DNA from 3 places in the Streptomyces sp. NPDC057136 genome. Region 2 is predicted to be linked to each of the others. Evidence: riboswitches for the same ligand, from Rfam matches in the RefSeq annotation. Region 2 holds a riboswitch; each other region holds the start of a gene.
What was found. A riboswitch is a leader RNA that binds a small molecule or an ion and turns the genes downstream of it on or off. The one in region 2 is predicted to bind thiamine pyrophosphate.
Positions count from the first base shown of each region.

Region 1: linked by a shared signal. The riboswitch ahead of thiO (glycine oxidase ThiO) and the one ahead of ACFT7S_RS24445 (thiamine ABC transporter substrate binding subunit) in region 2 are both predicted to bind thiamine pyrophosphate.
Region 3: linked by a shared signal. The riboswitch ahead of thiC (phosphomethylpyrimidine synthase ThiC) and the one ahead of ACFT7S_RS24445 (thiamine ABC transporter substrate binding subunit) in region 2 are both predicted to bind thiamine pyrophosphate.

Region 1 is NZ_JBHUUV010000039.1:28,064-35,643, reverse strand. It holds gene thiE (thiamine phosphate synthase) at 53-703, opposite strand; gene ACFT7S_RS32435 (Rv2175c family DNA-binding protein) at 779-1,144, opposite strand; gene ACFT7S_RS32430 (NAD(P)/FAD-dependent oxidoreductase) at 1,225-2,469, opposite strand; TPP riboswitch at 2,600-2,712, shown strand; gene thiO (glycine oxidase ThiO) at 2,710-3,900, shown strand; gene thiS (sulfur carrier protein ThiS) at 3,897-4,121, shown strand; gene ACFT7S_RS32415 (thiazole synthase) at 4,126-4,920, shown strand; gene pknB (Stk1 family PASTA domain-containing Ser/Thr kinase) at 5,018-6,943, shown strand; gene ACFT7S_RS32405 (deoxyribonuclease IV) at 6,950-7,580, shown strand, end outside.
Region 2 is NZ_JBHUUV010000022.1:37,494-45,073, forward strand. It holds gene ACFT7S_RS24435 (ABC transporter ATP-binding protein) at 1-654, opposite strand, end outside; gene ACFT7S_RS24440 (ABC transporter permease) at 657-2,306, opposite strand; gene ACFT7S_RS24445 (thiamine ABC transporter substrate binding subunit) at 2,378-3,475, opposite strand; TPP riboswitch at 3,560-3,676, opposite strand; gene rlmN (23S rRNA (adenine(2503)-C(2))-methyltransferase RlmN) at 3,720-4,826, opposite strand; gene ACFT7S_RS24455 (phosphatidate cytidylyltransferase) at 4,931-6,013, opposite strand; gene frr (ribosome recycling factor) at 6,013-6,570, opposite strand; gene pyrH (UMP kinase) at 6,690-7,466, opposite strand.
Region 3 is NZ_JBHUUV010000059.1:25,739-30,833, forward strand. It holds gene ACFT7S_RS36545 (DUF5326 family protein) at 1-181, shown strand, start outside; gene ACFT7S_RS36550 (IclR family transcriptional regulator) at 421-1,191, shown strand; gene ACFT7S_RS36555 (SsgA family sporulation/cell division regulator) at 1,293-1,730, shown strand; gene ACFT7S_RS36560 (YibE/F family protein) at 1,745-3,073, opposite strand; TPP riboswitch at 3,145-3,278, shown strand; gene thiC (phosphomethylpyrimidine synthase ThiC) at 3,271-5,073, shown strand.

The sequences.
Region 1 (7,580 bases), on a different contig from region 2:
CGGACAGCAACACGGACAGCAGCCCGGCCGCGGCCCCGGACAACCGCCCTGCTCAGCTGACGCGTGCCCTGATGCGCTCGGCGAGGCGGGCCGTGGCAGCGGCGGGATCATCGGCCTCGGTGATCGCCCGTACGACGACGACCCGGCGGGCGCCCGCGTCCAGCACCTCGTCCAGATTGCCCGCGTCGATCCCGCCGATGGCGAACCAGGGGCGTGACTGGTCGAGCGAGGCCGCGTACCGGACGAGCCCGAGGCCGGGTGCGTAGCGGCCGGGCTTGGTCGGGGTGGGCCAGCAGGGGCCCGTGCAGAAGTAGTCCACGCCGGGCTCGGCCACCGCGGCGTCGACCTCGGACTCGGCGTGGGTGGAACGGCCGATGACGATGTCCGGGCCGATGACGGCCCGGGCGGCCGGCACGGGCAGGTCTCCCTGCCCGAGGTGCAGTACGTGGGAACCGATGGCGTGGGCGACATCGGCGCGGTCGTTCACCGCGAGGAGTTTCCCGTGGCGCTTACAGGCGTCGGCGAACACCGCGAGGTGTTCGAGCTCCTCCCCGGCCTCCATGCCCTTGTCGCGCAGTTGGACGATGTCCACGCCGGAGCTGAGAACGGCGTCCAGGAACGCGGGGAGGTCGCCCTGCCGCTTGCGTGCGTCCGTGCACAGATAGAGCCGGGCGCCGGACAGCAGCGTGCGAGGCGTGGACATGGTGAGGTTCCCCCGTCGGTACGGCGGAGTGCGGGCCGTGTGGCACGGCCCGCACTCCGTGTGCGGTTGTCTCGGTCAGACGGCGAGCGCCTGGGCGCGGCGCTTCACCTCCGTACCGCGATTCTCACTCAACGCCTGCGCGGGGGTACCGGGCAGGGTCGGGTCGGGAGTGAAGAGCCACTCCAGCATCTCTCCGTCGTTGTAGCCGTCGTCCCTCAGGACCGTCAGGAGCCCGGGGAGGCCCTTGACCACCTTGTCGCCGTCGATGAAGGCGGCAGGCACCTGGAGTGCCCGGTTCTCACCGCGTCGTACGGCGATGAGCTGGCCATCCCTGACCAGCTGCCGCGCGCGCGTCACCTCGATATCGAGCATTTCCGCGATGTCGGGGAGGTAGAGCCAGGCAGGGACGAGAGCATCGATCTTTGCGTCAATCTCGGTCACAGGGACAAGCGTGCCATCCCGGACTGACAGTCGGTAGCCGGGGCGGCCGTATGGGGGCACGAGGTGGTGTCGGAGCGTTGTCAGAGCTTCGCCGATTTCAGCGGTACGGCCAGGTCGGCGGCCCGTTCCGGGTCGACGTGGGCGCCCGATTCGATGAGTTTGCGCCCCTGCGCCAGGTCGCGCGGACGGCCGACGGCAAGCACCGCGACCAGGACTCCTTCGCGCAGCCAGCACACCGACCAGGCGGCTTCCGCCGGGTCGCCGCGCCACAGCAGGGTGTCCGCGCCCGCGTGGTGGCCCGCGTACTGCACGAACCGGTCGAACTGCTCGGACCAGAAGTAGGGCACCGGGTCGTACGGCTGCGGCTGCTCGTCACCGTCGGTGGCGACGATGGCGGCGGCGACGGTCCGAGGGCCCTGGAGCGCGTTGTCCCAGTGATGGACGAGCAGACGTTCGCCGTAGCGGGCGGAGGGGAAGGAGGCGCAGTCCCCGACCGCGTACACATCGGGCAGTGAGCTGCGCAGCCCGCTGTCCGCGGTGACCGAGCCGTCCGGGCCGAGTGCGATGCCGGAGCCGGCCAGCCAGCCGGTGGCGGGCCGGGCGCCGATGCCCACGACCACCGCCCCGGCCTGGATCACGCGGCCGTCCGCGAGGACGACGGCGCCGGGTTCGATCCGGGCCACCCGGGCGCCGGTGAGGAGTTCGGCGCCGCTCTGCGCGTACCAGTGGGCCATGGGGACGGCGACCTCGGCGGGCAGGGCGCCCGCGAGGGGGCGCTCGGCCGCCTCGACGACGGTGACCGCACAGCCCGCGGCGCGGGCGGCGGTGGCGAACTCCGCGCCGATCCAGCCCGCCCCCACGACCACGATGTCGTGCTGCCGCTCCAGGACGGGCCGCAGCCGTGCGGCGTCGTCGAGGGTGCGCAGGAGGTGGACGCCCTGGACGCCCTCGGAGCCGGGCAGCACGATCGGTTCCGCGCCGGTGGCGACGACCAGGGTGTCGTACGGGACGGGGCCGTCCACGGTGTCCAGTTCGTGCGCCCCGGGCCGCAGCCCTGTCACGTCGAGCCCGAGACGCAGGGTGATGTCGAGCGCCTCGAAGTCGATGTCGAAGGCGGAGTCCTCGGCCTTGCCGAGCAGGACCGCCTTGGAGAGCGGCGGCCGGTCGTACGGCTGATGCGGTTCGGCGCCGATCAGCGTGACGGGTCCGGTGAAGCCCTGTTCGCGCAGGGCCACCGCGGTCTGCACACCGGCCATGCCCGCCCCGACGACCACGACGTGCCGGGTCAGGCGTCCCGCTGTCTGCTGTTCCGTCTGCTCGCTCACCCGTCCACCTTAAGCACCTGACGGTTCGTCAGGATGATGGTTCCCGCACGAAGGCCGGGACGCGACGGCCCGAGCAGGTCGTTCAGTGGGTCTTACTGACCACGGGTGACGGGGTTTAGGGTGGCCAACGTAAAAGACTCGCGGGAGCCCGGACGCACCGGGCTGAGAGGGAGGCTGGGCGGCCTCCGACCGTACGAACCTGATCCGGGTCATGCCGGCGAAGGGAGGGGCTGGAAGCCCATGCGTGCTCCAAGGAACGGAAACGGATGCGACGTCCTCGTCATCGGGGGCGGCATCATCGGGCTGGTGACCGCCTGGCGGGCGGCGCAACGCGGCCTGCGCACGGCGGTGGCCGATCCCGAGCCGGGCGGCGGAGCCGCCGGAGTGGCGGCCGGGATGCTCGCCGCCGTCACCGAACTCCACTACGGCGAGCAGACCCTGCTCGGCCTCAATGTCGCGTCCGCCGCCCGCTATCCCGCGTTCGCGGCTGAGCTGGAGGAGGCGAGCGGCCAGGAGATCGGCTTCCGCGCCTGCGGCACCCTGGCCGTGGCACTCGACTCCGACGACCGTGCCCATCTGCGCGAACTGCACGCGTTGCAGCAGCGTTCGGGGCTGGCGTCCGAGTGGCTCACCGGGCGCGAGTGCCGCCGCCTGGAACCGATGCTGGCCCCGGGCGTACGCGGCGGGCTGCGCGTCGACGGCGACCACCAGGTCGATCCGCGACGGCTGGCCGCGGCGCTGCTGACCGCCTGCGAGCGCGCCGGGGTGGTCTTCCACCGGGCCTGGACCGAGCGGCTGACCATCACGCACGACCGCGCCGCCGGAGCCGTGCTCGCGGGAGGGACCGAGCTCTCCGCCGACCAGGTCGTCCTCGCCGCGGGCAGTCTCAGCGGCCGGCTCGCGGGGCTGCCCGACGAGGTCGTGCCGCCGGTCCGACCGGTCAAGGGCCAGGTGCTGCGGCTGACCGTGCCACCCGCGTACGCCCCCTTCCTCAGCCGGACGGTGCGCGCCGTGGTCCGCGGCAGTCACCTCTATCTCGTCCCACGGGAGAACGGCGAGCTGGTCGTCGGCGCCACCAGCGAGGAGCTGGGCTGGGACACCACCGTCACGGCGGGCGGGGTGTACGAGCTGCTGCGCGACGCGCACGAGCTGGTGCCCGGCATCACCGAGCTGCCGCTCACCGAGACCCGGGCGGGCCTGCGCCCCGCCTCCCCCGACAACGCGCCGCTGCTGGGCCCGACGGCCCTGCCCGGCCTCCATCTCGCCACCGGCCACCACCGCAACGGGGTGCTGCTGACCCCGGTCACCGGCGAGGTGATGGCGCATGTGCTGACCACCGGCGAACTGCCGGACGTGGGCCGCGCCTTCACACCCAGCCGTTTCACCCCCTCGCCCTCCGCCGCCCCCGTACCTCAGGAGCAGCCCGCATGACCGAGCACCTGTCCGGCCCCGTTCTGATCTCCGTGAACGGGGAACGCCGAAGCGTTCCCCACGACACCCCGCTGGACACCCTCGTGGCGACGCTCACCGTCTCGCACTCCGGGGTGGCCGCGGCCGTCAACGAGACCGTCGTCCCGCGCAGCCAGTGGTCCGCCACCGCGCTCGCCGACGGAGACCGCGTCGAGGTCCTCACCGCAGTCCAGGGAGGCTGACCGGATGTCCGACGATCTCTTCACTCTCGCCGGTACGCCCTTCTCCTCCCGGCTGATCATGGGCACGGGCGGCGCTCCGAGCCTGGAGGTCCTGGAGCGCTCCCTGCTCGCCTCCGGCACCGAACTGACCACGGTGGCGATGCGCAGGCTGGACCCGACCGTGCGGGGCTCGGTCCTCTCCGTCCTGGAACGGCTCTCCATCCGCGTCCTGCCGAACACGGCGGGCTGCTTCACCGCGGGCGAGGCCGTCCTGACCGCCCGGCTGGCCCGGGAGGCGCTGGGCACCGACTGGGTCAAGCTGGAGGTCGTGGCGGACGAGCGCACGCTGCTGCCCGACCCGATCGAGCTGCTGGACGCCGCCGAGATCCTCGTGGACGACGGGTTCACTGTCCTGCCGTACACCAACGACGATCCGGTGCTGGCCCGGAAGCTGGAGGACGTGGGGTGTGCGGCGATCATGCCGCTCGGCTCCCCCATCGGCTCCGGTCTCGGCATCCGTAACCCGCACAACTTCCAGCTGATCGTCGAGCGGGCCGGGGTGCCGGTGATCCTGGACGCCGGCGCCGGGACCGCTTCGGACGCCGCGCTCGCGATGGAGCTGGGCTGCTCGGCGGTGATGCTGGCGTCCGCGGTGACCCGGGCGCAGGAGCCGGAGCTGATGGCGGGTGCCATGAGGCATGCGGTGGAGGGCGGGCGCCTGGCGTTCCGGGCGGGCCGGATTCCGCGCCGCCACTTTGCCGAGGCCTCGTCCCCGGGCGAGGGCCGTGCCGTACTGGACCCGGAGCGTCCGGCGTTCTAGGGCCCTGGAGCGTGTCCCTGTCACGGCTCGGCTGCAGTAGCGCCCCGGAGCTGCCCGGACCGTCGGCCGTGTCGGCGGCGGCTCGTAGACTCGGTGCGTGGATACGACCCTCCAGGACCCCATGATCGGGCAGCTGCTCGACGGCCGCTATCGCGTCGACGCGCGGATCGCCGTCGGTGGCATGGCCACGGTCTACCGGGCCATGGACACCCGGCTCGACCGGGTGCTCGCGCTCAAGGTGATGCACCCGGCACTCGCGACCGACGCCTCGTTCGTCGAGCGCTTCATCCGCGAGGCCAAGTCCGTGGCCAGGCTCGCGCACCCCAATGTCGTCGCGGTCTTCGACCAGGGCGCCCAGGGGGCGTACGTCTACCTGGCGATGGAGTACGTCGCGGGGTGCACCCTGCGTGACGTCCTGCGCGAGCGCGGTGCCCTGCAGCCCCGGGCCGCTCTGGACATCATGGAGCCGGTCCTGGCCGCTCTCGGAGCCGCACACCGCGCGGGCTTCGTGCACCGCGACATGAAGCCGGAGAACGTCCTGATAGGGGACGACGGCCGGGTGAAGGTCGCCGACTTCGGGCTCGTACGGGCCGTGGGCACCGTCACCGAGACCACCGGGTCGCTCCTGGGCACCGTGTCGTATCTCGCACCCGAACAGATCGAGCACGGCACGGCCGACACCCGGGCCGATGTGTACGCGTGCGGGGTCGTCCTCTACGAAATGCTGACCGGCAGCAAGCCGCACACCGGGGACACCGCCGCCCAGGTCATCTACCAGCACCTCAACGAGAACGTCCCGGCCCCGTCCGCGGTCGTCCCGGGGCTCCCGGTGGAGCTGGACGCTCTGGTGGCGAGCGCCACCGCCCGTAATCCCGAGGTGCGTCCGCAGGACGCGGTGGTGCTGCTGGCCGAGGCGCGGGAGTGCCGGTCCGCCCTCACCGACGAGCAGCTCGACGCGAAGCCCCCGCAGGCCCGCAGCGAGGAGCACGACGCCGCCGACGACCGTACGAGCGTGATCCCCCGCATGCTCCCGCCCGGCCAGGGCACCACCCACCACACCAGCCGGCTGGAGATGCCGCCGCCCCTGCCGCCCCGGCGGACCGGGCCCGGCCGACGCGGGCTCTTCGGCTGGAACCCCCGGCGCGGAATAGTCGCCGCGCTCGCCGCCGTCCTGCTGGTGCTGGGCGTCGGCGCGGGTGTCTGGTACATCAACTCCGGACAGTTCACCCAGGTCCCCTCGCTGCTGGGCCAGACCCAGAAGACCGCCGAGCAGCGGCTCGATGACGCCGGTCTCGACGTGAAGCGCATCGACCGCGCCTACAGCGACACCGCCGCCCGTGGCACGGTGATGAGCAGCGATCCGGGTTCCGGCGAGCGCATCCGGGGCAACGGCTCCGTGCGGCTCGTCGTCTCCCGGGGCCCGGAGATGGTGGACGTCCCCGATGTCGAGGGCGTCACTCTCGCCGATGCCAGGCGTGACCTGAAGGAAGCCGGTCTGGTGCCCGGGATGGTGACCCGGGAGTTCAGCGAGGACGTGGCGCGGGGCGAAGTGGTCCGTACGGACCCCGAGGCCGGCACCGAGCGCCACTCCGAGTCCGCCGTCGCCCTGGTGGTCAGCAAGGGCAGCCCGATCGATGTCCCGGACGTCACCGGACTCTCCGTCGAGGACGCCACCGCCGCGCTGGCGGAGGAGGGTCTGAAGGCCGAGGTCCGGCCCGGCCGTGTGAACTCCGCCGAGGTCGCGGGCGACATCGCCGAGCAGTCACCGGCAGAGGGCGCCGAGGCGGCCGAGGGCGACTCCGTGGAGCTCACGGTCTCCAAGGGGCCGCGGATGCTCGACGTCCCGGACGTCACGGGCATGGATGTCGACGGGGCCAGGAGCACACTGGAAGAGGCGGGGTTCGAGGTCGAGGTCGACCGGCCGTTCCTGTCCTTCAGCGACACCATCGAGAAGCAGTCCGTCGACGGCGGCGAAGAGGCCGCCGAGGGCTCCACGATCACGATCAGGACCAAGGGACTGTAGATCCACATGCGAAACCCGGTAGGCGCCCATGTCCCGGTGGCGGGCGGTCTCGCCAAGGTCGGCCTCGACTACGCGCGCGAGCTGAGCGCGGAGGCCGTGCAGGTCTTCGCCGCCAATCCGCGCGGCTGGGCGACGCCGCCCGGGAATCCTGCGCAGGACGAGCTGTTCCGCACGGAGTGCGCGGCCGGGTCGATCCCGGCGTACGTCCACGCCCCGTATCTGATCAATTTCGGCTCGCACACCGAGGCCACGGTCGAGCGGTCGGTGGAGTCGCTGCGCCACTCCTTGCGCAGGGCCAGGGAGATCGGTGCGCTGGGCGTCGTCGTGCACACGGGGTCGGCGACCGGCGGGCGTCCCCCCGCGGAAGCCCTCGCGCAGGTGCGCAGGCACATGAGGCCGCTGGTCGACGAGCTGACGCATGACGACGACCCGTATCTGCTGCTGGAGTCGACGGCGGGGCAGGGCTTCTCGCTCTGCTCGCGGACCTGGGACTTCGGCCCGTACTTCGAGGCGCTGGACTCCCATCCCAAGCTGGGCATCTGCCTGGACACCTGCCACATCTACGCGGCGGGGCACGATCTGACCGGCCCCTCGGGTATGCGTCAGACCCTCGATCTGCTGGTGGACACCGTCGGCG
Region 2 (7,580 bases):
CTCCAGCGGGGTGCCCGTCTGGGCGATCCGCCCGTCGCGCATCACCACCACCCGGTCGGCGAGCGCGAACGCCTCGCCCTGGTCGTGCGTGACCGCCAGCACCGTCGTGCCCAGACGGCCGAAGAGCGTACGGAGTTCGACGACCAGGCGTTCGCGCAGGCTCCGGTCCAGCTGCCCCAGGGGCTCGTCCAGCATCAGCAGTTTCGGGCTGGGGGCGAGCGCACGGGCGAGCGCGACACGCTGCTGCTCGCCGCCCGACAGTGCGGCGACGGCCCGTCGCTCGGCGCCCGGCAGCCCCACCAGGTCGAGCAGCCCGGCCACTCCGCGCTCCCGCTCCGCCCGCCCGGCACCGTGCATCCGCAGCCCGAAGGCGACATTGGCGCCGACATCGCGGTGCGGGAACAGCTGGTGGTCCTGGAACATCAGGCCGAGGCCCCGCCGGTGCACCGGCACCCCCGCCTGGTCGGCGCCGCCCAGCAGCACCCGGCCGCCGTCCATCGGCTGCAGCCCGGCGACCACCCGCAGCAGCGTCGACTTCCCGCTGCCGCTCGGCCCCAGCACACAGACGATCTCGTGGTCGGCGACCTCCAGGTCCACCGCGTCGAGCGCCTTCCGCTTCCCGAAGCGGACCGTAGCCGATTCCAGTGTCAGCATGGTCAGAACTCCCCGGATCGGTCGGTGCGGATACGTTCCAGCAGAAGCAGCGACACCGCGCAGACGAGCATCAGAATCGTGCTGAGCGCCATCGCCTGCCCGTAGTTGAGCTCTCCGGACCGCCCCAGCAGCCGGGCCACCGCGACCGGCAGCGTCGGATTGTCCGGGCGCGCGATGAACACAGTCGCGCCGAACTCGCCGAGCGACACGGCGAACGCGAAGCCCGCGGCGACCAGCAGCGCCCTGCGCACGAGCGGCAGGTCGACCTCGCGCCAGGCCCGCAGTGGCGAGGCCCCGAGCACCGCCGCCGCTTCCCGCAGCCGCCCGTCCACCGCCCGCAGGACCGGCAGCATGGTCCGTACGACGAAGGGGACACCCACCAGCGCCTGCGCGAGCGGCACCAGAATCCAGGACGTCCGCAGATCCAGCGGCGGCTTGTCGAGCGTGATCAGGAAGCCGAAGCCGACCGTCACGGCGGACACCCCGAGCGGCAGCATCAGCAGCGCGTCGAACCCGCGCACCAGCCGCCCGGCGAGGGGGTACCTCCCGCTCGAGGGAAGCCGAGAGTGGGGGATGGTCAGCGCCGCCGCGGCGAGCCCGCCGACGAAGAGCGCGATGAGGGTCGCGACGAGCGCGTACTGAAGCGAGTTCCAGACGGCTTCGAGCGGCGGGACGAGGAACGTGGAGCCGCTCGCGTCGGCGGACTGCAGGGCCCGGTAGAACGCGAAGCCGTAACCGCCGGGCCCGTCCAGGGAGCGTTCCACCAGCACGCCGAGCGGCAGCAGGATCAGCAGCAGGACGGTCAGCAGCACCCCGCCGAGCATGGCCCACTGCCCGGCACCGCGCGGCCTGCGGGCGGTCTGTTCCGGATCGACCAGCTTCAGCGCGGTCTCGCGCCGCCGTACGGTCCAGGCGTGCACGGCGAGGATCGCGCCGACCGCGGCGAACTGTACGAGGGTCAGCACCGCGGCCGTCGGCAGATCGAGGAGCTGGGCGGTCTGCCGGTAGATCTCCACTTCGAGGGTGGAGTAGGCCGGGCCGCCGAGGATCTGCACGACGCCGAAGGAGGTGAACGTGAAGAGGAAGACCATCAGCGCCGCGGCGGCCACGGCGGGCGCCAGTGCGGGCAGGGTCACCCGGCGCCAGGCAGCGAACCGGCCGGCACCGAGGACCCTGGCGGCCTCCTCCTGCCGGGGGTCGAGCTGCGACCACAGGCCGCCGACGGTCCGTACGACCACGGCGTAGTTGAAAAAGACATGGGCGAGCAGGATCGCCCACACGGTGGTGTCGAGCCGCACACCCCACAGCTCGTCGAGGAAGCCGCCGCGGCCGAGGAGCGCCAGGAACGCCGTCCCGACGACCACGGTAGGCAGGACGAACGGCACAGTGACGACGGCCCGCAGCAGCTGCTTGCCGGGGAAGTCGAAGCGGGCGAACACATAGGCACCGGGCAGCGCGAGGATCAGGGTGAGCGCCGTGGAGGCGAGGGCCTGCCAGGTCGTGAACCACAGGACGTCGAGGATCTCCGGCCGGCCCAGCACCTCACCGATCCGGCCGAACTGCCACCGGCCCGCGTCCTTCAGCCCGCGGCCTACGATCGCGGCGACGGGGTAGGCGAAGAACAGCGCGAAGAACGCGACGGGCACGGCCATCAGGCCGAGTCGCACCGCGTTCCCGCGTACCTGCCCCTTACGCCCCTGCCCCTTACGCACGGAGCTGCCGGCTACTTCACCACGAGTGAGGACCACGACCGGACCCACTGCTCACGGTTCTCGGCGATCTTCTCCGGGGCCACGGTTGCCGGCTTGTCGACCTTCGCGCCGAACTCCGTGAAGAGCTCGGGCAGCTTCGCATCGCTCGCGACCGGGTTCACGAACATGTTCAGCGGCATGTCCTCCTGGAACTTCTGGCCGATCAGGAAGTCCAGCAGGGCCTTGCCGCCGGCCTCGTTCTTCGCGCCGTCCAGCAGACCCGCGAACTCGATCTGGCGGAAGCAGGTCCCGGTGGCGACGCCGGTCGGGGCCTCGTCCGGCTGAGGCTCCGCGTACAGCACCTCGACGGGCGGGCTGGAGGCGTAGGAGACCACGAGGGGCCGGTCGGCCTTGGCCTTCTTGCCGCCCGCGGAGCCGGAGAACTCGTCGTTGTACGCCTGCTCCCAGCCGTCGACGACCTTGACGCCGTTGTCCTTCAGCTTTTTCCAGTAGTCCTCGTAGCCGTCCTCGCCCTTGGTAGCGACGGTGCCGAGGAGGAAGCCGAGACCGGGCGAGGAGGTGGCGGCGTTCTCGGTGACGAGAAGGTCCTTGTACGCGGGCTTCAGCAGATCGTCGAAGGACTGCGGCGGCGCGAGCTTCTTGTCGGCGAAGTACTTCTTGTCGTAGTTGACGCAGATGTCCCCGGTGTCGACGGGCGTGACCCGGTGCTTGTCCGCGTCGAGCTGCACATCGTCCGCGACCCGGTCGAGGCCCTTCGCCTCGTACGGCGTGAACAGGCCGTTGTCGAGGGCGCGGGAGAGCAGCGTGTTGTCGACACCGAAGAACACGTCACCGCGCGGGGAGCCCTTGGTCAGGATCTCCTGGTTGAGAGCGGCACCGGCGTCACCGCTCTTCAGGACCTTGACGGTGTAGCCGGTCTCCTTGGTGAACGCCTTCAGTACGTCCTTCGAGGCGTTGAAGGAGTCGTGGCTGACCAGCGTCACGGTCTTGGAGCCTGAGCCCTTCGTTCCCTCGGAAGCCGCGTCGTCGGAACTGCCGCAGCCCGCGAGAGCCGTGACACCGAGCGCGGCGGCGACCGCGGTCACGGTGATCTTCTTGGTGGTGCTCATGTGATTCCTCCTGGACGTGACCAGGAAGAGACGCGGCCCTGCCCGCTCCCCGGTGATCATCGGGAAACGGGCAGGGCGCAACAGCTTGAGTAAGGTCCGAACTTCCTACCCGGAATGACCCGGGCGAGGTTCAGAGGGTCTGCGGCCAACCTGTCCTTGGTGCCGCACTCTCAGCGCTGTGGCGCTCCCCTGTCGGAATATGAAGTTGAATGTGGCGCCCAGGTTACACCGGGCCCCTTCCACCTCAGCGTTCGGAGGCCGCCAGCTGTCCGCAGGCCCCGTCGATCTCCTGGCCGCGGGTGTCCCGGACCGTGACCGGCACGCCGTGGGCCGCGATGGCCTCGACGAACGCCTTCTCGTCCTCGGGCCGCGAAGCAGTCCACTTGGAACCGGGCGTCGGGTTCAACGGGATCAGGTTGACGTGGACACGCTTACCCTTGAGCAGCCGGCCGAGCCGGTCGCCCCGCCACGCCTGGTCGTTGATGTCGCGGATCAGCGCGTACTCGATGGAGATACGGCGGCCGGACTTCGCCTCGTACTCCCACGCGGCGTCCAGCACCTCCCGCACCTTCCAGCGCGTGTTCACGGGGACGAGCGTGTCGCGCAGCTCGTCGTCCGGGGCGTGCAGCGAGACGGCGAGACGGCACTTGAAGCCCTCGTCGGCGAAGCGCAGCATCGCGGGCACCAGGCCCACGGTGGAGACGGTGATCCCGCGCTGCGAAAGGCCCAGCCCGTCGGGCTCGGGGTCGGTCAGCCGGCGGATCGCACCGACGACGCGCTTGTAGTTGGCGAGGGGCTCGCCCATGCCCATGAAGACGATATTGGAGAGCCGCGCGGGCCCACCCGGAACGTCACCGTCACGCAGCGCCCGCATGCCGTCCACGATCTGGTGCACGATCTCGGCGGTCGACAGATTGCGGTCGAGCCCGGCCTGCCCCGTGGCGCAGAACGGGCAGTTCATCCCGCAGCCCGCCTGCGAGGAGATGCACATCGTCACCCGCTCCGGGTAGCGCATGAGGACGGACTCCACGAGCGTCCCGTCATGCAGCTTCCAGAGGGTCTTACGGGTGGTGTCGTCGTCGCAGCTGATGTGCCGCACCACGGACATCAGATCGGGGAACAGCGCCTCGGCGAGACCGGCCCGCGAACCGGCCGGAATGTTGGTCCACTCCGACGGGTCGTGCGCGTACCGCGCGAAGTAGTGCTGCGACAGTTGCTTGGCGCGGAACGGCTTCTCGCCGATCGCGGCGACTGCTTCCTTGCGCTCGTCGGGCGTGAGGTCGGCGAGATGCCGCGGCGGCTTCGTGGCTCCGCGGGGCGCGACAAAAGTGAGTTCTCCGGGCTTAGGCATGGTTCATCCAGTGTCGCAGACAGACGAGTGAGGGCCCGCCGTCCTGTGGACAACGGACCCTCACTCACAACATTGCAGGTCAGACGGTGTGCCGACGCGGTGCGTCAGCCCGATCCGACGAAAAGCACCAGCAGCAGCCAGACCACGGGCGCGGTCGGCAGCAGCGAGTCCAGCCGGTCCATGATGCCGCCGTGGCCGGGCAGCAGCGTGCCCATGTCCTTGATCCCCAGATCGCGCTTGATCATGGATTCGCCCAGGTCACCGAGGGTGGCACTGGCGGCGACCGCGAGACCCAGCAGCAGTCCCTGCCACCAGGAGCCGTCGTCGATCAGGAACTCCATGCACAGCGCACCGGCGACCATGGCGAAACTCACGGCACCGAGCAGGCCCTCGCGGGTCTTGCCGGGGCTGATGCGCGGCGCGAGCTTGTGCTTGCCGAAGCGCCAGCCCACCGCGTACGCCCCCGTGTCGCTGACCACGGTCAGCAGCAGGAACGTCAGGACCCGCTGCGGGCCGTCGTCGGCGGTGAGCAGCATCGCGACGAAGGTGGCCAGGAACGGCACGTAGAAGGCGGCGAACACGCCGGCCGTGACGTCCTTGAGGTATCCCTCGGGCGGTTCGGTCATCCGCCAGACCAGCACGGCGAGCGCGGTGAGCGCCATGGCGGCCCAGGCACCCTCCGCCCCGCGCACATACCCGGCGACAACCATGGCCGCGCCACCGACCGCGAGCGGCACGAGGGGCGCCTTGATGCCCTTGCGCTCCTCCAGGCGGGTGGTGAGCTCCCACAGACCGACCACGACGGCGGCGACGATCACGCCGATGAAGGCGGCCTTCACGACGAAGAGCGAGGCGAAGATGACGGCACCGAGCCCCACACCCACCCCTATGGCGGCGCGGAGATCACGCCCGGCACGCTTCTTCGGCGGGGGCTGCGGCGGGGTGGACATGGGCTCCTGCGGCATCTCGTCACGGAACAGGGGGCCGCTGACGCGCGCGGCCTCCCTGTCCCGGTCATCGCGGTTGTCAGCGTCTCTACCTGCGTCGGGAACGTCCGGCACGATGGGCATGGGCCGAGTGTGCTGGGCGTCATGCACATCGTATGCAGGACCCGCCGGGGCGGCTCCCATCTGGGGCGCGCCCCAGTAACCGGCTCCCTGCGGGGCACCCCAGGAAGAGTCGTTCATCAGACTTCGAGCAGCTCGGCTTCCTTGTGCTTGAGCAGCTCGTCCACCTGAGCGACGTACTTCGCGGTGGTGTCGTCGAGCTCCTTCTCCGCGCGACGCACCTCGTCCTCGCCGGACTCCTTGTCCTTGACGAGCTTGTCGAGCGTCTCCTTCGCCTTGCGGCGGATGGAGCGGATCGAGATCTTGGAGTCCTCGGCCTTGGTCTTGGCGACCTTGATGTACTCCTTGCGACGGTCCTGCGTGAGCTCGGGGAACGTCACACGGATGATGTTGCCGTCGTTGCTCGGGTTGACGCCGAGGTCGGAGTCACGGATCGCCTGCTCGATGTTGCGCAGTGCGGTCTTGTCGAACGGAGTCACCACGGCCATCCGCGGTTCGGGAACCGAGAACGAGGCCAGCTGGTTGATCGGGGTCAGCGCGCCGTAGTAGTCCGCGACGATCTTGTTGAACATCGCCGGGTGCGCACGGCCGGTGCGGATCGCGGCGAAGTCCTCTTTCGCGACGACAACGGCCTTCTCCATCTTCTCCTCGGCCTCGAGGAGGATTTCTTCGATCACCACGTGCTCCTGCGTGTCTTGAGTGGACCCGGCATCGTCGGGCCCTGCGGGTCATCCTGCGTCGCGTCCTCGCCTGCACGGTGTCCGACCGGCAGGCCGTTGTCCATCCTTGGGGGCCGTCAGGCCCTGGTGCCCTCGTCACTCACAAGCGTGCCGATCTTCTCACCCTTGACTGCGCGGGCGATATTGCCCTCGGCGGTCAGCTCGAAGACGAGGATCGGCAGCTGGTTGTCACGGCAGAGCGTGATGGCGGTGGCGTCGGCGACCTTGAGATCGCGGGCGAGCACCTCGCTGTACTCGAGGGCGTCGAACTTCACCGCGCCGGGGTTGGTCTTCGGGTCGGCGTCGTAGACCCCGTCCACCCCGTTCTTGCCCATCAGCAGAGCCTTGGCGTCGATCTCCAGAGCGCGCTGGGCGGCGGTGGTGTCGGTGGAGAAGTACGGCATGCCCATGCCGGCGCCGAAGATGACGACGCGCCCCTTCTCCAGATGCCGCACGGCGCGCAGCGGGATGTACGGCTCCGCGACCTGGCCCATGGTGATGGCGGTCTGGACGCGCGAGTCGATGCCTTCCTTCTCCAGGAAGTCCTGGAGTGCGAGGCAGTTCATTACGGTGCCGAGCATGCCCATGTAGTCGGACCGGGCCCGGTCCATGCCGCGCTGCTGGAGCTCGGCACCACGGAAGAAGTTCCCGCCGCCGATCACTACCGCGATCTCCGCGCCGTCCCGTACGACCGCGGCGATCTCGCGGGCGATGGTGTGCACGACATCGGGGTCGACACCGAGGCCCCCGCCGCCGGCGAACGCCTCCCCCGACAGCTTCAGCATGAAGCGTCCGGAAATCGTGCCCTCGTCGCGCTTGTGGTCGGCCTGTGTGGCGTCCGCGCCCTTGTCCATGGAAATTCTCCTCGTGCACATACGAAGAAGGCCATTGCCGGTGGGTCTGGTGTCCCTCAGCGGCAATGGCCTCCTCGTCAGATCTGCGGTCGTACGGCATGAGTGCGGCCGTCG
Region 3 (5,095 bases), on a different contig from region 2:
GGTGAAGTGGGTCGCGGTGCCCGTCATCGCGATCGTCGTGTTCGGCAGCCTGATCGCCAGCGTGGTGGGCTTCGTCATCGGTCTGCTCTTCAAGGTGCTGGTTTTCGCCGTTCTGGTCGGTGGTCTGGTCTTCGTCGTACGGAAGTTCATGTCCTCGTCCTCGTCGGGCCGTGACTGGTAGTGACGGCCGTCGCGGGACGATTAGGCCAGCTGAGCTAAGTCCCGGACGAAAAGGCACTTCGGGCGCACGGTGCCGATACAGTGGCGTATCGCTGCCGCCGCCTGGGAAGTAACTGTCCGTCATCGAATTGACCATTGGTTTGTACGGCAGTCCGGTCTCCGGACCCAGGTTTGTGGCAGTCCGTGGGGGCGGCCCCCACGGGAGGGCTGACCGCCCGTCACCATGCCTGGGGGTGACCTGTGACCACAGCAACGAATACCGCTGTACCGACATTGATCGGTTCGGTGCAGCGGGCATTGAGGCTGCTGGAGGCTGTGGGCACCCATCGCGACGGGGCGCCTGCGAAGCAACTCGCACGGGAAGCAGGGCTTCCGCTTCCGACCGCGTACCACCTGCTGCGCACCCTGACCCATGAGGGATATCTGCGCCGGGAGAACGGCGTCTTCCTTTTCGGCGACGCCGCCGAGCGGCTGATCGACGGTGGTGCTGTGCAGAATCGTCGCAGCGTCATGACCGATTCGCTCGCGCGCTGGCGCGACGCCATCGGTGTGCCGGTGTACTGCGCCATCTACCGCGAGGGTGAGATCGAACTCATCGCGGTCGCGGACACCCCCGCCAATCCCGCCGTCGACGAATGGGCCGCGTTCCGCGAGACCGGTCACGCTCACGCGATCGGCCAGTGCCTGCTGAGACAGCTCGACGAGACCGCCCGCGGGGATCATCTCGACCGCCATCCCGTGCAGCCCCTGACCCCTCACTCTGTGCGAGATCGTGAGTCGCTTCTTGAGCGTTTGCGATCGACGGAACGCATGGAGCCTGTCATTGAACGACAGGAATATGCCTTGGGAACGATCTGCGCGGCCATCCCGATCACGGTGGGCACCACCGTGGCGACGATGGCCATTTCTCTGCCCTTTGACCAACAGGATCGGTTGCTCCCCGCAGTCGAACAGCTACGCAACGAGGTCACGGACCTCTTGCGCTCGCTCGTGCTCTCTATCAGTATCTGAAAAATCACTCCTTGTGATCTGCTATCTGGTGCACCACGATGGCGTCAATAGGGTCACTGGGGATCATTCCTGGCCAGTTTCATCTACCGCGGGGTTGAACGATGCGCGAGTCGGTTCAAGCAGAGGTCATGATGAGCTTCCTCGTTTCCGAGGAGCTCTCCTTCCGTATTCCGGTGGAGCTCCGGTACGAGGTGGCCGATCCTTACGCGATCCGTATGACCTTCCACCTGCCGGGCGACGCCCCTGTCACCTGGGCTTTTGGCCGTGAGCTGCTGCTCGACGGTCTCAACAGCCCCAGCGGCGACGGGGATGTGCACATCGGTCCGACCGAGCCCGAAGGGCTTTCCGATGTACACATCCGGCTCCAGGTGGGAGTGGACCGTGCGCTCTTCCGGGCCGGCACGGCGCCTCTCGTGGCGTTTCTCGACCGGACGGACAAACTGGTGCCGCTCGGTCAGGAACACACGCTGAGTGACTTCGAGGGCAGCCTCGAAGTGGCGCTGGGCCGGATTCTCGCCGAGGAGCAGAACGCCGGCTGAGGGGGCGTCCGTCGCTACGTCTTGCGACGACGGCCTCTCCCGGTCCGTGCGGGTGCAGGAGCTCCGGCTTCCGCGCCCCCTGTGCGGTCCGCGGAGACCACCAGCGCCGCGAGCGCCGTCGTCAACGGCACCGAGGCGACCAGTCCGATCGAACCGACCAGCGTTCGGACGATCTCCGACGCCACCAGTTCGCTGTTGGCCACCGTCCCCATGCTGCTCTGGGCAATGGAGAAGAGCAGCAGCAGGGGCAGCGCGGCCCCCGCGTAGGCGAGCACGAGGGTGTTGACGACCGAGGCGATGTGATCGCGGCCGATCCTGATCCCCGCCTTGTAGAGCTTCCGTGCCCCCATCGTCGGGTCCGCCTGGTGCAGTTCCCAGACCGCCGACGTCTGGGTGACGGTCACGTCGTCGAGCACGCCGAGCGAACCGATGATGACGCTCGCAAGCAGCAGACCGCTCATATCGATGTCCGGATACAGGCCGTGGATGAGACCGGTGTTGTCGTCGGTGTTGCCGGACAGACTCGCCCAGCCGATGAAGAGCGAGCCGAGCAGACCGATCAGCAGCAGTGAGATGAGTGTGCCGATGACGGCCACGGACGTACGGGCCGTCAGGCCGTGGCACATGTAGAGCGCCGCCAGCATGATGGCGCTCGCCCCGATCAGCGCGACGACCAGGGGATTCGAGCCCTGAAGGATCGCCGGCAGGATGAACAGGGTCAGCACGCCGAACGAGACGACGAGCGCGATCAGCGCCATCACGCCGCGCATCCTGCCCACCGCGACCACGGCCAGCGCGAAGATCCCGGCCAGCAGAGCCATCGGGAACTTCCGGTTCACATCGGTCACCGAGTACTGGAGGTCACGGGGTGCGTCGGGCGCGTACGCCACGACCACGCCCTGACCCTCGTGCAGCTGCCTCGGGGCGTCCGGCTGGACGACTTCGACGAAAGTCCGCCCCTTGTCCTCGCCGCTGGTCACTTCGATCGTGGCCTTCTCGCAGTCCCCCGTCTGCTCGTTGACCGCCTCGCGTCCCGAGGGGGTCGAGGTGTCACCGGTCGGCGGTACCTGCGCGGCGTTGACCTCCGCGCAGTCCACCTTGTCGACCTGGACCACCTTGCCGGACTGGGTCTGCCGGTCAAAGCCGACACCTGTGCGCTCGTGGGCGGGGGCGCCACCGGGCCAGAACACCACGAGGCCGACAAGGACCGCGGTGGCGAACGGAATCAGCACGGCCGCGATGACCTTGCGCAGATGCCTGGAGACGGGGGCGGCAGGGCCATGACTGTGCGAGTGGCCGTGCGGGCTGCCCTGCGGTTCGGGATCGCTTTGGGAGGAGGTCACCGGGCGATCATCGCAAGAACGGGAGGGGCCCCCTATTCAGCACGCCATGAAGGACGCTAGCGTGGTGGCACCTTTGCACACGCGGGAGCTCGGAGCACCGGGCTGAGAGGGCGCTGACCTCCGTACACCGGTACGGAACAGGCTGCGCCGACCGCCGAACCTGTTACCGGGTAATGCCGGCGTAGGGAGTAGGTCTCATGACCACAGCGGACGCACGCACGCCTGCCTCGGAGCAGAATGCGCAGAATGCGCAGGACGCACCGAACAGCGAGGCCGGGAAGTCCATCGGCTGGCACAAGGGATACGTCCAGGGCTCACGCCCGGACCTCCGGGTGCCGGTTCGTCAGGTGCACCTCACCAACGGCAAGGACGTGACGCTGTACGACACGTCGGGGCCGTACACCGATCCCGCCATCGACACCGACGTCCGGCGCGGACTCGCGCCGCTTCGGGAGAACTGGATCATCTCCCGCGGAGACACCGAGGAGTACACCGGACGCCCCGGCCGCCCCGAGGACGACGGCCTCAAGCACACCTCGCCCCGCGGCGGCCTGCGCAACCTGGACGCGGTCTTCCCCGGCCGTCCGCGGCAGCCGCGCCGCAGCCGCGACGGACGGCCCGTCACCCAGCTCGCGTACGCCCGGCGCGGCGACATCACCCCGGAGATGGAGTACGTCGCGATCCGGGAGAACGTCGAGCCCGAGGTCGTACGCGAGGAGATCGCCGCGGGCCGGGCCGTCATGCCGGTCAACGTCAACCACCCGGAGATCGAGCCGATGATCATCGGCAAGCGATTCCTGGTGAAGGTCAACGCGAACATCGGCAACTCCGCGGTCACCTCCTCCATCGAGGAGGAGGTGGACAAGATGACCTGGGCGACCAAGTGGGGCGCCGACACGGTCATGGACCTGTCCACCGGCCGCAACATCCACACCACCCGTGAGTGGGTGCTGCGCAACTCCCCCGTGCCGATCGGCACCGTGCCGCTCTACCAGGCCCTCGAAAAGGTCGACGGCAGGGCCGAGGAGCTGACCTGGGAGATCTACAAGGACACCGTCATCGAGCAGGCGGAGCAGGGCGTCGACTACATGACGGTGCACGCCGGCGTGCGTCTGCCGTACGTCCCGCTGACCGCGCGCCGCAAGACCGGCATCGTCTCGCGCGGTGGCTCGATCATGGCGGCCTGGTGCCTTGCGCACCACAAGGAGTCGTTCCTGTACGAGAACTTCGAGGAGCTCTGCGAGATCCTCGCGACGTACGACGTGACGTACTCGCTGGGCGACGGTCTGCGCCCCGGTTCCATCGCCGACGCAAACGACGAGGCGCAGTTCGCGGAGCTGCGTACCCTCGGCGAACTGAACACCGTTGCCAAGCGGTTCGGTGTCCAGACGATGATCGAGGGTCCGGGCCACGTCCCGATGCACAAGATCAAGGAGAACATCGACCTCCAGCAGGAGATCTGCGAGGAGGCGCCGTTCTACACGCTCGGCCCGCTGACCACGGATGTCGCCCCGGCGTACGACCACATCACCTCGGGGATCGGCGCCGCGATGATCGCCTGGTGGGGCACGGCGATGCTCTGTTACGTCACGCCCAAGGAGCACCTGGGTCTGCCGAACCGGGACGACGTGAAGACCGGCGTCATCACGTACAAGATCGCGGCGCATGCTGCGGACCTGGCCAAGGGGCACCCGGGGGCGCAGGACTGGGACGACGCGCTGTCCGACGCCCGGTTCGAGTTCCGCTGGGAGGACCAGTTCAACCTGGCGCTCGACCCGGTCACGGCACGGGAGTTCCACGACGAGACGCTGCCGGCCGAGCCGGCCAAAACGGCCCACTTCTGCTCCATGTGCGGTCCGAAGTTCTGCTCGATGAAGATCTCGCACGACATCCGGCGTGAGCACGGGGATTCGCAGACGGAGATCGAAGCGGGCATGGCGGAGAAGTCGAAGGAGTTCGCGGCGGCCGGCAACCGGGTCTATCTGCCGATCGCGGACTGACGTCACTGACGTCACTGACGTC